2 regions of the Micromonospora sp. II genome follow, and region 2 is predicted to be linked to the other one. Evidence: predicted binding sites of a transcription regulator. Region 2 holds the regulator's gene; the other holds the start of a gene.

Region 1 (5,431 bases), on a different contig from region 2:
TTGACGCCCTTGTCGGTCAGGCACTTGCTCAGGCCTTCGCCCTGGAGCTTGCCGACGGCCTCGTTGTCGAAGCTGACGTAGTACTGGGCGGAGCCGCCCAGGGTCAGCCGGTCGTAGTCGATGGTCGCGACGCCCTGCGACTTGGCCTTGTCGAGCACGGCCTTGCCGGTGCCGGAGTCCAGGTTGACGATCATCAGGACGTTGACGCCGCTGGTGATCATCTGGTCGGCGATGGTCTGGAACGCGGTCTTGTCGTTCTGCGCGTTCTGGATGTCGGAGTCGACGCCGGCCGCGTCGAACGCCGCCTTGAGGTACTTGCGGTCCGCGCCCTCCCAGCGGGCGGAGGACTTGCTGTCCGGCAGGATCACGCCGATCTTCGGCTTCTTGGCGTTGGAGCCGCCGGCCTCGTCGGAAGAACCGCCGTTGTCACCGCAGGCGGCCATGCTGCCGGTCGCGAGGAGACCGACGGCCGCGAAGGTGAGGAAGCCCTTGCGCATGTGCAGGGTCCTTTCGGAGGTGGGGGAGTGGTGATGTTTTGTTGTGTCCGGCAACGTATTCCCCGCCTCCCATGCGCCGCAAGACTGCCGAGGTCAGAAGTTTGTTGGCGGCGGTAACAATTCAGCAACGCGGTTGTCACCCGCGGGACACCGCCGGGAGAGCGTGCTCCGGGAACGCTCCCACACGTACCGTCACGAGCCCGCTCAGGCGGCGGCGATCGATGCCGTGGCCGCCCCGGTGAGCGCCACCAGATCCGTCGGCGTGAGCTGCACCTGCAATCCCCGGCGGCCCGCCGACACGTACACGGTCGGGTGCGCCAGCGCCGAGGAGTCGACGACTGTCGGTAGCCGCTTACGCTGGCCGAGCGGACTGATGCCGCCCCGCACGTACCCGGTCGCCCGCTCGGCCACCGCCCGGTCCGCCATCACCGCGCGCTTGCCGCCCATCGCGGCGGCCAGCGCCTTCAGGTCCAGCTCGCCGGTCACCGGCACCACCGCCACGGTCAGCCCGCCGTCGACCTCGGTGACCAGCGACTTGAACACCCGGTCCGGTGCCACCCCGAGCGCCGCGGCCACGAGCGCGCCGTAGTTCGGCGCGTCCGGCGAGACGTCGTACGGGTGGATGCTGTGGGCGATCTTCCGCTTGCTCAGCAACGCGATCGCCGGAGTGCCAGGGCCCGCCACGGGCTCAAGCTAACCCGCGCGCCGCGACACCGCGAGCTGGAAACGTGAGCCGGGTCAGCCGCCGACCGGAACCGGCCGGCACACGAGCACCGTGGGGTCGCCCGCCACCCGGGTCAGCACCAGGTCGGCCGCCGCCTCGCCGGACAGCCGCAGGTCACGGCGCAGCTTCTCCGGCTCCAGCGCCGACCCGCGCTTGCGGATCTCCACCCGGCCGACCCGGCGCTCCCGCAGCAGGGCGCGCAGCCGCTTCAGCGAGAACGGCAGCACGTCGGTGATCTCCAGACAGCGGGCGAACGGGGTGGGCCGGGCCACGTCGGCGTACAGGTAGGCGATCGACGGGTCGGCGAGCGTGGCGTCGAGGTCCGTGGCCAGCTCGGCGACCAGGTGCGCGCGCACCACCGCCGGGTCCGGGTCGTAGAGGAAGCGCCGGACCGGCCCCACCTCCGCTTCCTGCGCGCCCGTGCCGGTGAGGTGATAGGAAGGGACCCTTTTACTACCGGAGGCGTTAAGAAGGGGCCCTTCCTTCTCGCGCAGCAGGGTGGCGCGGCGCGGGCCGCCGGCCAGCTCGCCGCACCAGAGCGCGGCCTCGACCAGGTCGCCGTCCACGCTCACCCACTCCGCCTCGGCGCCCGCCGGGATCAGCGCGTGGTCCAGCCCCGGCGCGACCTTCACCACTGTGCGCGGCACCCGCGCGGCGAGACCGGTGACGAAGTCCCACGGCGGGGAGTAGGAGTTCGGGTCGAAGACGCGCCGCCCGGTGCCGGCCCGCCGCCGCGCCGGATCGCAGAACGCGCCTTCGACGCGGCTCACGTCGAACTCCGTGGCGTCGCCGCACTCGACTGTCACCAGATCGGCGAGCCCGGCCGCCTCGGCGTTCGCGGCGGCCATCGCGGCGGTCAGCGGGTCGGCCTCCACCGCGTACACCCGGATGCCGGCGCGGGCAGCGGCGAGCGCGTCGGCGCCCAGGCCGCAACCCAGGTCGGCCAGCGTGGTCACGCCCGCGGCGCGCAGCCGTGCGGCCCGGCGGCCGGCGACCACCCCGCGGGTGGCCTGCTCCAGCCCGGGCCGGGTGAGGAACATCCCGGCCGCCGCCGCGCCGAACTTGCCTGCTGCCCGGCGGCGCAGCTCGGCCTGGGTCAGCGCGGCGGCGGCGAGGTCGCCCGGAATCCCGGCCGAGCGCAGCGCGGCCGCCGCCGCCAGCGGGTCGCCGCCGGCCACCCGCCCGGCCGCGGCGAGCGCCGCCGACCCCTCGGGGGTACGCAGCACGGCGAGCAGGTCGAGATCCACGCGCCCATTCTCCCGGGCCGGTTCCGGCGCGACACGGAGGGCGACGCGCGTTGGCACTCTCCTTGACGGAGTGCTAGCCGAGGAATAACCTGCGATTAGCACTCTCACCCTGAGGGTGCCAACGCCCGAGCCTCGTGCCCGGGGGTTGAGCGCCAGGCGGACCGGCACCCGCGACGACGGCCCCGCCCGGTGGCATGTGGCAGATTGACGCTGGTCGGCACGCCGGCCGGCAACGACACCAAGTACCCGGGAGGGTATGCCCGTGACTACCGCGACCAAGGTTGCGATCAAGCCGCTCGAGGACCGCATCGTGGTCCAGGCGAACGAGGCCGAGACCACCACCGCCTCGGGCATCGTGATCCCCGACACCGCCAAGGAGAAGCCGCAGGAGGGCACCGTCCTCGCTGTCGGCCCGGGCCGGATCGACGACAAGGGCAACCGCGTGCCGATCGACGTGAAGGTCGGCGACACCGTCCTCTACTCGAAGTACGGCGGCACCGAGGTCAAGTACGCCGGCGAGGAGTACCTGGTGCTCTCCGCCCGCGACGTCCTCGCGGTCATCGAGAAGTAAGCAACCGATCAGTGTCGTTGCCCCGGTCCGGCTCGCCGGGCCGGGGCAACGTCGCTTCGAAGGGATACTGATGGCGAAGATCCTCAGCTTCTCGGACGACGCCCGGCACCTGCTCGAGCACGGTGTCAACGCCCTCGCGGACGCGGTCAAGGTCACCCTCGGCCCGCGCGGGCGCAACGTCGTCCTGGACAAGAAGTTCGGTGCGCCCACGATCACCAACGACGGCGTGACCATCGCCAAGGAGATCGAGCTCACCAACCCGTACGAGAACCTCGGCGCGCAGCTGGTCAAGGAGGTGGCGACAAAGACCAACGACGTCGCCGGCGACGGGACCACCACCGCCACCGTGCTGGCCCAGGCCATGGTCCGCGAGGGCCTGCGCAACGTGGCCGCCGGCGCCAACCCGACCGGCCTGAAGCGGGGCATCGACGCGGCGGCCGCCAAGGTCTCCGAGGCGCTGCTCGGCAAGGCCGTCGAGGTCGCCGGCAAGGAGTCGATCGCGCACGTCGCGACCGTCTCCGCGCAGGACGCCGCGATCGGCGAGCTGATCGCCGAGGCGATGGAGAAGGTCGGCCGCGACGGCGTCATCACCGTCGAGGAGGGCTCCGCGCTCGTCACCGAGCTGGAGGTGACCGAGGGTCTGCAGTTCGACAAGGGCTTCATCTCGCCGAACTTCGTCACCGACCTGGAGGCGCAGGAGGCGGTCCTGGAGGACCCGTACATCCTGATCACCACCCAGAAGATCTCGGCGATCGAGGAGCTGCTGCCGCTGCTGGAGAAGGTTCTCCAGAACAACAAGCCGCTGCTCATCGTCGCCGAGGACGTCGAGGGCCAGGCCCTGTCGACGCTCGTGGTCAACGCGCTGCGCAAGACCGTCAAGGTCTGCGCGGTCAAGGCCCCCGGCTTCGGCGACCGCCGCAAGGCGATGCTCCAGGACATGGCGATCCTGACCGGCGCCGAGCTGGTCGCCCCGGAGCTGGGCTACAAGCTCGACCAGGTCGGCCTGGAGGTGCTCGGCACCGCCCGCCGCGTCGTGGTCGACAAGGAGAACACCACTGTCGTCGACGGTGGCGGGCAGGCCTCCGAGGTCGCCGACCGGGTCGCCCAGATCCGCAAGGAGATCGAGGCCTCCGACTCGGAGTGGGACCGGGAGAAGCTGGCCGAGCGGCTGGCGAAGCTCTCCGGCGGCATCGCCGTGATCAAGGTCGGCGCGGCCACCGAGGTCGAGATGAAGGAGCGCAAGCACCGCATCGAGGACGCCATCGCCGCGACCAAGGCCGCGGTCGAGGAGGGCACGGTCCCGGGTGGCGGCGCCGCCCTGGCCCAGATCCTGCCGGCGCTCGACGACGACCTGGGCTTCACCGGTGACGAGAAGGTCGGCGTCTCGATCGTGCGCAAGTCGCTCGTCGAGCCGCTGCGCTGGATCGCCCAGAACGCCGGCCACGACGGCTACGTGGTGGTGCAGAAGGTCGTCGGCAAGGACTGGGGCCACGGCCTCGACGCCGCCACCGGCGAGTACGTCGACCTGGCCAAGTCCGGCATCATCGACCCGGTGAAGGTGACCCGCAACGCGGTCAGCAACGCCGCCTCGATCGCCGGCCTGCTGCTCACCACCGAGAGCCTCGTGGTGGAGAAGCCGGCCGAGCCGGAGCCGGCCGCCGGTGGCCACGGCCACTCGCACGGGCACGGCCACCAGCACGGCCCGGGCTTCTGACCCGAGGAGTACGCCCGACGTCAGGGCACACCGCCGACCCGGTGGTGTGCCCTGACGCATATGTCCTTACGGATCGCTGACGAGATTGGCAGCCGGGCCCGCGGGGCGACCAGACTGGAGCCCGTGAGCACCCTCTCCCCCCGCCGGGCGGCGTCGGCCGGTGTCGTCGCCGCCGTGGTGGCGCTCGGCGCCGCCGAACCCGTGGCGGTCCTGACCGGCCCCCGGTCCGCTCCACTCGTCGCCGTCGGCGGACTCGTCGTCGACCTGGTGCCCGAGTCGCTCAAGCAGCTCGCCATCGACGTCTTCGGCACGTACGACAAGATCGCGCTGCTGATGGGGACGGCGCTGCTGCTGGCCGTCTTCGGCGCGCTGCTGGGCCTGGCAGCGGCCCGGCGGCTGGTGATCGGCCTGGCCGGCATCGCCGCGTTCGCCGCGCTCGGTGTCGCCGCCGCGCTGACCCGGGCCGGCGCGGACGCCTTCGACGCGCTGCCCTCCCTGGTCGGCGGCGGACTGGGCGCGCTGACGCTGTGGGCGTTCGTGGCCGGCCCGCTGAGCGCCGACCCGGCGCACCGGAAGCGACCGGGGCGTGACCGGTCCGACGCCGTGCGACGCGACCAGGCCGGGACCGGCCCGGCGGAGCGCGACGGGGCCGCTTCGGCGGACAGCGAGCCGCCGTCC
Region 2 (5,431 bases):
CACCGGCCCGGGCCGGCCCGGCGACCTTCGCGACCACCGGCTTCGGGCACTCCCGCACCGCCACCAGCACGTCGCCGAGCATCCCGGCGGGCACCGTGCCACTGGCGTACGCGGCGGCGGTCTCCTTCAGGTCGGCGCCGGAGCAGAAGACCGGGCCGGTGTGGTCGAGCACGATCGCGCGTACCGCGTCGTCGGCGACCGCGTCGGCCAGCCCGGCCAGCAGCTGGGTCATCAGGGGCGTGGAGAGCGCGTTGCGGTTGTGCGGGCTGTCCAGGGTGAGGGTGGTCACCCCACGGGCCGTGGCGACTCGCACGAGAGCGTCCGGAGAGGTCATGCCGGGCACACTAGTGGCCATGCCCGGCGTCCTTCCAGAAGGCGAACCCGTCCCGCGCGACGGATCGCTGCCCGCCACCGCCCGTCGCGCCGTCGGCGCGCGCGGCTTCGGCGTGTACGTCCACGTGCCGTTCTGCGCCAGCCGGTGCGGTTACTGCGACTTCAACACGTACACCGCCTCCGAGCTGGGCGGCGGGGCGAGCCGGGAGACGTACGCCGACTCGGTGCTGGCCGAGCTGGCGCTGGCCGCCCGGGTGCTGGGCGACTCGCCGCCGCAGCGGGTCGACACCGTCTTCGTCGGCGGCGGCACGCCGACCCTGCTGCCCGCCGACGACCTGGCCCGGATCCTCGACGGCATCGACCGCGTCTGGGGGCTGGCCGCCGACGCGGAGGTGACCACCGAGGCCAACCCGGAGTCGGTGACCCCGGAGTCGCTCAAGACGCTGCGGGCGGCCGGCTACACCCGGATCTCGCTGGGCATGCAGTCCGCCGCGCCCGGGGTGCTCGCGGTGCTGGACCGGCGGCACAGCGCGGGCCGGGCCACCGCCGCCGCGCTGGAGGCGCGCGACGCCGGGTTCGAGCACGTGAACCTGGACCTGATCTACGGCACGCCGGGCGAGACGGCAGACGACTTCGCTGCCTCGCTGGCCCAGGTGGTCGACGCCGGGGTGGACCACGTCAGCGCGTACGCCCTGATCGTGGAGGACGGCACCCGGCTGGCCGCGCGGATGCGCCGGGGCGAGCTGCCGTACCCCTCCGACGACGTGGCGGCGGACCGCTACCTGGCCGCGGAGGCGGCGCTCGGCGCGGCCGGCTTCTCCTGGTACGAGGTGTCGAACTGGGCCCGCTCGGCGGCGGCGGCGTGCCGGCACAACCTGCTCTACTGGACCGGCGCCGACTGGTGGGGCCTGGGCCCGGGGGCGCACAGCCACGTCGGCGGCGTGCGCTGGTGGAACGTCAAGCACCCGAGCGCGTACGCGGCGCGGCTGGCCGAGGGCGCCTCGCCGGCACTGGCCCGGGAGGTGCTCAGCGCGGACGAGCAGCACATGGAGGACGTGATGCTGCGGGTGCGGCTCGCCTCCGGGCTGCCGCTGGACGTGCTGGACGAGCCCGGCCGGGCGGGCGCCGAGCGGGCCCGGGACGCCGGGCTGCTCGACGCCGGGGCGTACGCGCGGGGGCTTGTGGTGCTGACGCTGCGCGGACGGCTGCTGGCCGACGCGGTGGTACGCGACCTGCTGCCGTGACCGGCGCCGGCCGGCCGCCCCCTCGGCCGGCCGGCGGTGTCACTTCACGAAGTTGTAGGTCATCGGGTAGCGGTAGAGCACACCCTCGTTGGCCTTGACCCCGCCGATGATCCCGAAGATCAGCGGCACCAGCCAGACCAGCATCGGGACGAAGAACAGGATCCCGCAGGTGATGACCGTGATCACCCAGGCGAGGACGCTGGCGATGGTCCAGGTGATCTGGAAGTTCAGCGCCGCGACCGCGTGGGCGCGTACGGTCGGCGACTGCTGGCCGCGGGTCATCATCGCGATCAGCGGGGCGACCCAGCCGAGCAGACCGCCACCGATGATGACGCCCGCGGCGCCACCGAAGTGCGCCACCAGGGCCCAGGTCTTCTCGTCGTTGTTGGCGTACCCGGCCGGGCCGTAGCCGCCACCGCCGGGATAGCCGCCACCGGCGCCGTAGCCCGGCGCGCCGGCCGGCGGGGGGTAACCACCAGGGGGCGGGTAGCCGCCCGGCGGAGGCTGGGCACCGGGGGGCGGGTAGCCGCCCGGGGGCGGATAGTCACCGGGCGGGGGATACCCGCCCGCGCCCGGCGCGCCGGACAGTGGAGCGGTGGGCGGCTCGCCGGAGCCGTAGGGCGCCGACGGGTCGGGCTGGGGGCCGGAGTCCCCTGCTCCGGGAGGGCGAGGAGGTTCAGTCATGGAGGTCACGGTAGGGCCAGCGGGCAAGTCGCACCAGGGCGACACAGACCGAGCGTGACCGGCTGTTCGGCCCTGGCGTGCCGCGCGGTGTGGTGGGCCGCACCGCAGGTCCGTCAGGCGATCATCGCGTCGGTGGGGGTGCCGACGTAGACTGGCACTCGCTACAGTCGAGTGCCAGCCGCCCGGCGGATGCCGCGTGCCGGCCCGGCCGAGGTGTGTCAGGAGGTGGGGACATGGGTCTCGACGACCGCAAACTCGCCGTGCTGCGCGCGATCGTCGAGGACTACGTCGCCACGCAGGAGCCGGTGGGCAGCAAGGCCCTGGTCGAGCGGCACCAGCTCGGCGTCTCCCCGGCGACGGTGCGCAACGACATGGCGGTGCTGGAGGAGGAGGGCTACATCCGGCAGCCGCACACCAGCGCCGGCCGGGTGCCCACCGACCGCGGCTACCGCCTCTTCGTGGACCGGCTCTCCCGGGTCAAGCCGCTCAGCCCCGCCGAGCGCCGCGCCATCGAGCGCTTCCTGGTCGGCGCGGTCGACCTGGACGACGTGGTGCACCGCACGGTCCGGCTGCTCGCCCAGCTCACCCGGCAGGTCGCCGTGGTGCAGTACCCGAGCCTGGCCCGGTCCAAGGTGCGTCACCTGGAACTCGTGCCGATCTCCACCACCCGGCTGATGGTCGTCATGATCGCCGACACCGGCCGGGTCGAGCAGCGACTCGTCGAGCTGCCCGCCCCGGTTCCCGCCGACGACGTGACCGACCTGCGCCGGCTGGTGAACGAGAAGCTCGTCGGCAGCCAGCTCTCCGAGACGCCGCCGCTGGTGCAGGCCCTGGTGGACGAGTCCGCGCCGCACCTGCGCCCGGCCATGACCACGCTGTCCACGGTGCTGCTGGAGACGCTCGTGGAACGGCACGAGGAGCGCCTCGCGCTGGCCGGCCAGGCCAACCTCACCCGGGGCGGCCTGCTCGACTTCCAGGGCTCGCTGCGGCCGATCCTGGAGGCGCTCGAAGAAGAGGTAGTGCTGCTCAAACTGATCGGCGAGACCGAGCCGAGCACCACCCGCGTGCTGATCGGCGACGAGAACGAGTTCGACAACCTGCGGGCCGCCTCGGTGGTCAGCACCGGCTACGGACCGGGCAGCACCATCGTCGGTGGGCTCGGCGTGCTCGGGCCGACCCGGATGGACTACCCCGGCAATATCGCCATGGTGAGGGCCGTGGCACGCTACGTGGGCGAACTGCTGGCCCAGAACTGACCAGTCAGGGCCGACGGCCGGTTGCGGCCGACGACCGGAGCGACGCGAGACGAACATGAGGACACCTAACGCAGTGGCCAGGGACTACTACGGCATTCTCGGCGTGAGCCGGGAAGCCTCCGACGACGAGATCAAGCGCGCCTACCGCAAGCTGGCGCGGCAGTACCACCCGGACGTCAATCCGGACCCGGAGGCCCAGGAGAAGTTCAAGGACATCAACGCCGCGTACGAGGTCCTCTCGGACGACCGGAAACGGCAGATCGTCGACCTCGGCGGCGACCCGCTCGCCCCCGGCGGCGGTGGCATGGGCGGCCCGGGCGGGCCCGGCGGCGCCGGTCCGTTCGTCGGTTTCCAGGACATCATGGACGCGTTCTTCGGCGGCGCGGCGGGCGGCAGCCGGGGACCCCGGCCGCGCACCCGGCCCGGCGCGGACGCGATCCTGCGCCTGGAACTGGACCTCAACGAGACCGCGTTCGGCGTCGAGGCGCCGATCACCGTCGACACCGCGGTGCTCTGCACCACCTGCTCCGGCGCCGGCACCGCAGCCGGCACCCACCTGGCCACCTGCGAGGCGTGCGCCGGCCGGGGCGAGGTGCAGTCGGTGCAGCGCACGTTCCTCGGCCAGGTGGTCTCCGCCCGGCCGTGCACCGTCTGCCAGGGCTACGGCACCACCATCCCGCATGCCTGCCCGACCTGCGCCGGTGAGGGCCGGGTGCGTACCCGCCGCTCGCTGACCGTCAAGATCCCGGCCGGCGTCGAGGACGGCATGCGGATCCGCCTGGCCCAGCAGGGCGAGGTCGGCCCGGGCGGCGGCACCGCCGGCGACCTCTACGTGGAGATCCACGAGCGGCCGCACGACGTCTACTCCCGCAAGGGCGACGACCTGCACTGCCGGGTGACGGTGCCGATGACCGCCGCCGCGCTCGGCACCCGGCTGACCATCAAGACGCTGGACAGCGAGGAGACCGTCGACGTCAAGCCCGGCACCCAGCCCGGCAGCACGCTGCGGCTGCGCGCCCGGGGCGTACCGCACCTGCGCGGCACCGGCCGGGGTGACCTCTACGTGCACCTGGACGTGCGTACCCCGACCAAGCTCGACGCCGACCAGGAGCGGATGCTGCGCGACTTCGCCAAGACCCGCGGCGAGGAGGTCGCCGAGCTGACCAAGCAGGGCGGCTTCTTCTCCCGGATGCGCGACGCCTTCAACGGGCACGCCTGAGGTGTCCGCCCCGCTGTTCCTGGTCGAGGCGCTGCCCACCGGTGACACGCTGACGCTGGACGGCCCGGAGGGCCACCACGCGGCCACCGTGCAGCGGCTGCGGGCCGGCGAGGAGCTGCTGCTCGCCGACGGCCGGGGCGGCACCGCCGCCGCGGTGGTCACCGCCGTCGGCCGGGGCACGCTCGACCTGCGCGTCACCAGCCGGGGGTACGCGGACGCGCCCGTCCCGCGGCTCGTCGTGGTGCAGGGCATCGCCAAGGGCGACCGGGGTGAACTCGCCGTGCAGGCGATGACCGAGGTCGGGGTGGACGAGATCGTGCCGTGGGCGGCGTCCCGCTCGGTGGCGCAGTGGCGCGGCGACCGGGGCGTACGGGCCCGGCAGAAGTGGGTGGCCACCGCCCGGGAGGCGGCCAAGCAGGCCCGCCGCCCGTGGCTGCCGGTGGTGGCCGGCGCCCCGGACGAGTCCACCGCCACGGTGGCCCGCCGGATCGCCGGCGCGGCCGCCGCGTTCGTGCTGCACGAGGGCGCGCAGGACCGGCTGACCACAGTCGACCTGCCGACGGCCGGGGAGATCGTCCTGGTGGTCGGCCCGGAGGGCGGCATCGCCGACCACGAGCTGGCCACGTTCGCCGAGGCGGGCGCCCGCACGGTCCGCCTGGGCCCGTCGGTGCTGCGTACGTCCACAGCAGGCGTGG

The links. The regulator HrcA, encoded in region 2, represses chaperone genes, less so after heat shock. The targets are predictions, from matches to a motif close to GGTTNGCACNCTCNNNNNGAGNGTGCNAACC.
Region 1: a site for HrcA is predicted at 2,562-2,592, ahead of groES (co-chaperone GroES). Genes of this name have one in related genera too.

Annotation. Positions count from the first base shown of each region.
Region 1 is NZ_LYXF01000015.1:27,431-32,861, reverse strand. Features, by position in the region: gene A8711_RS08905 (sugar ABC transporter substrate-binding protein) at 1-497, opposite strand, end outside; gene ybaK (Cys-tRNA(Pro) deacylase) at 702-1,181, opposite strand; gene A8711_RS08895 (methyltransferase domain-containing protein) at 1,236-2,468, opposite strand; gene groES (co-chaperone GroES) at 2,725-3,039, shown strand; gene groL (chaperonin GroEL) at 3,110-4,753, shown strand; gene A8711_RS08880 (molybdopterin-dependent oxidoreductase) at 4,814-5,431, shown strand, end outside.
Region 2 is NZ_LYXF01000016.1:31,093-36,523, reverse strand. Features, by position in the region: gene A8711_RS09445 (enoyl-CoA hydratase-related protein) at 1-334, opposite strand, end outside; gene hemW (radical SAM family heme chaperone HemW) at 354-1,577, shown strand; gene A8711_RS31415 (DUF4870 domain-containing protein) at 1,617-2,261, opposite strand; gene hrcA (heat-inducible transcriptional repressor HrcA) at 2,495-3,517, shown strand; gene dnaJ (molecular chaperone DnaJ) at 3,591-4,736, shown strand; gene A8711_RS09420 (16S rRNA (uracil(1498)-N(3))-methyltransferase) at 4,738-5,431, shown strand, end outside.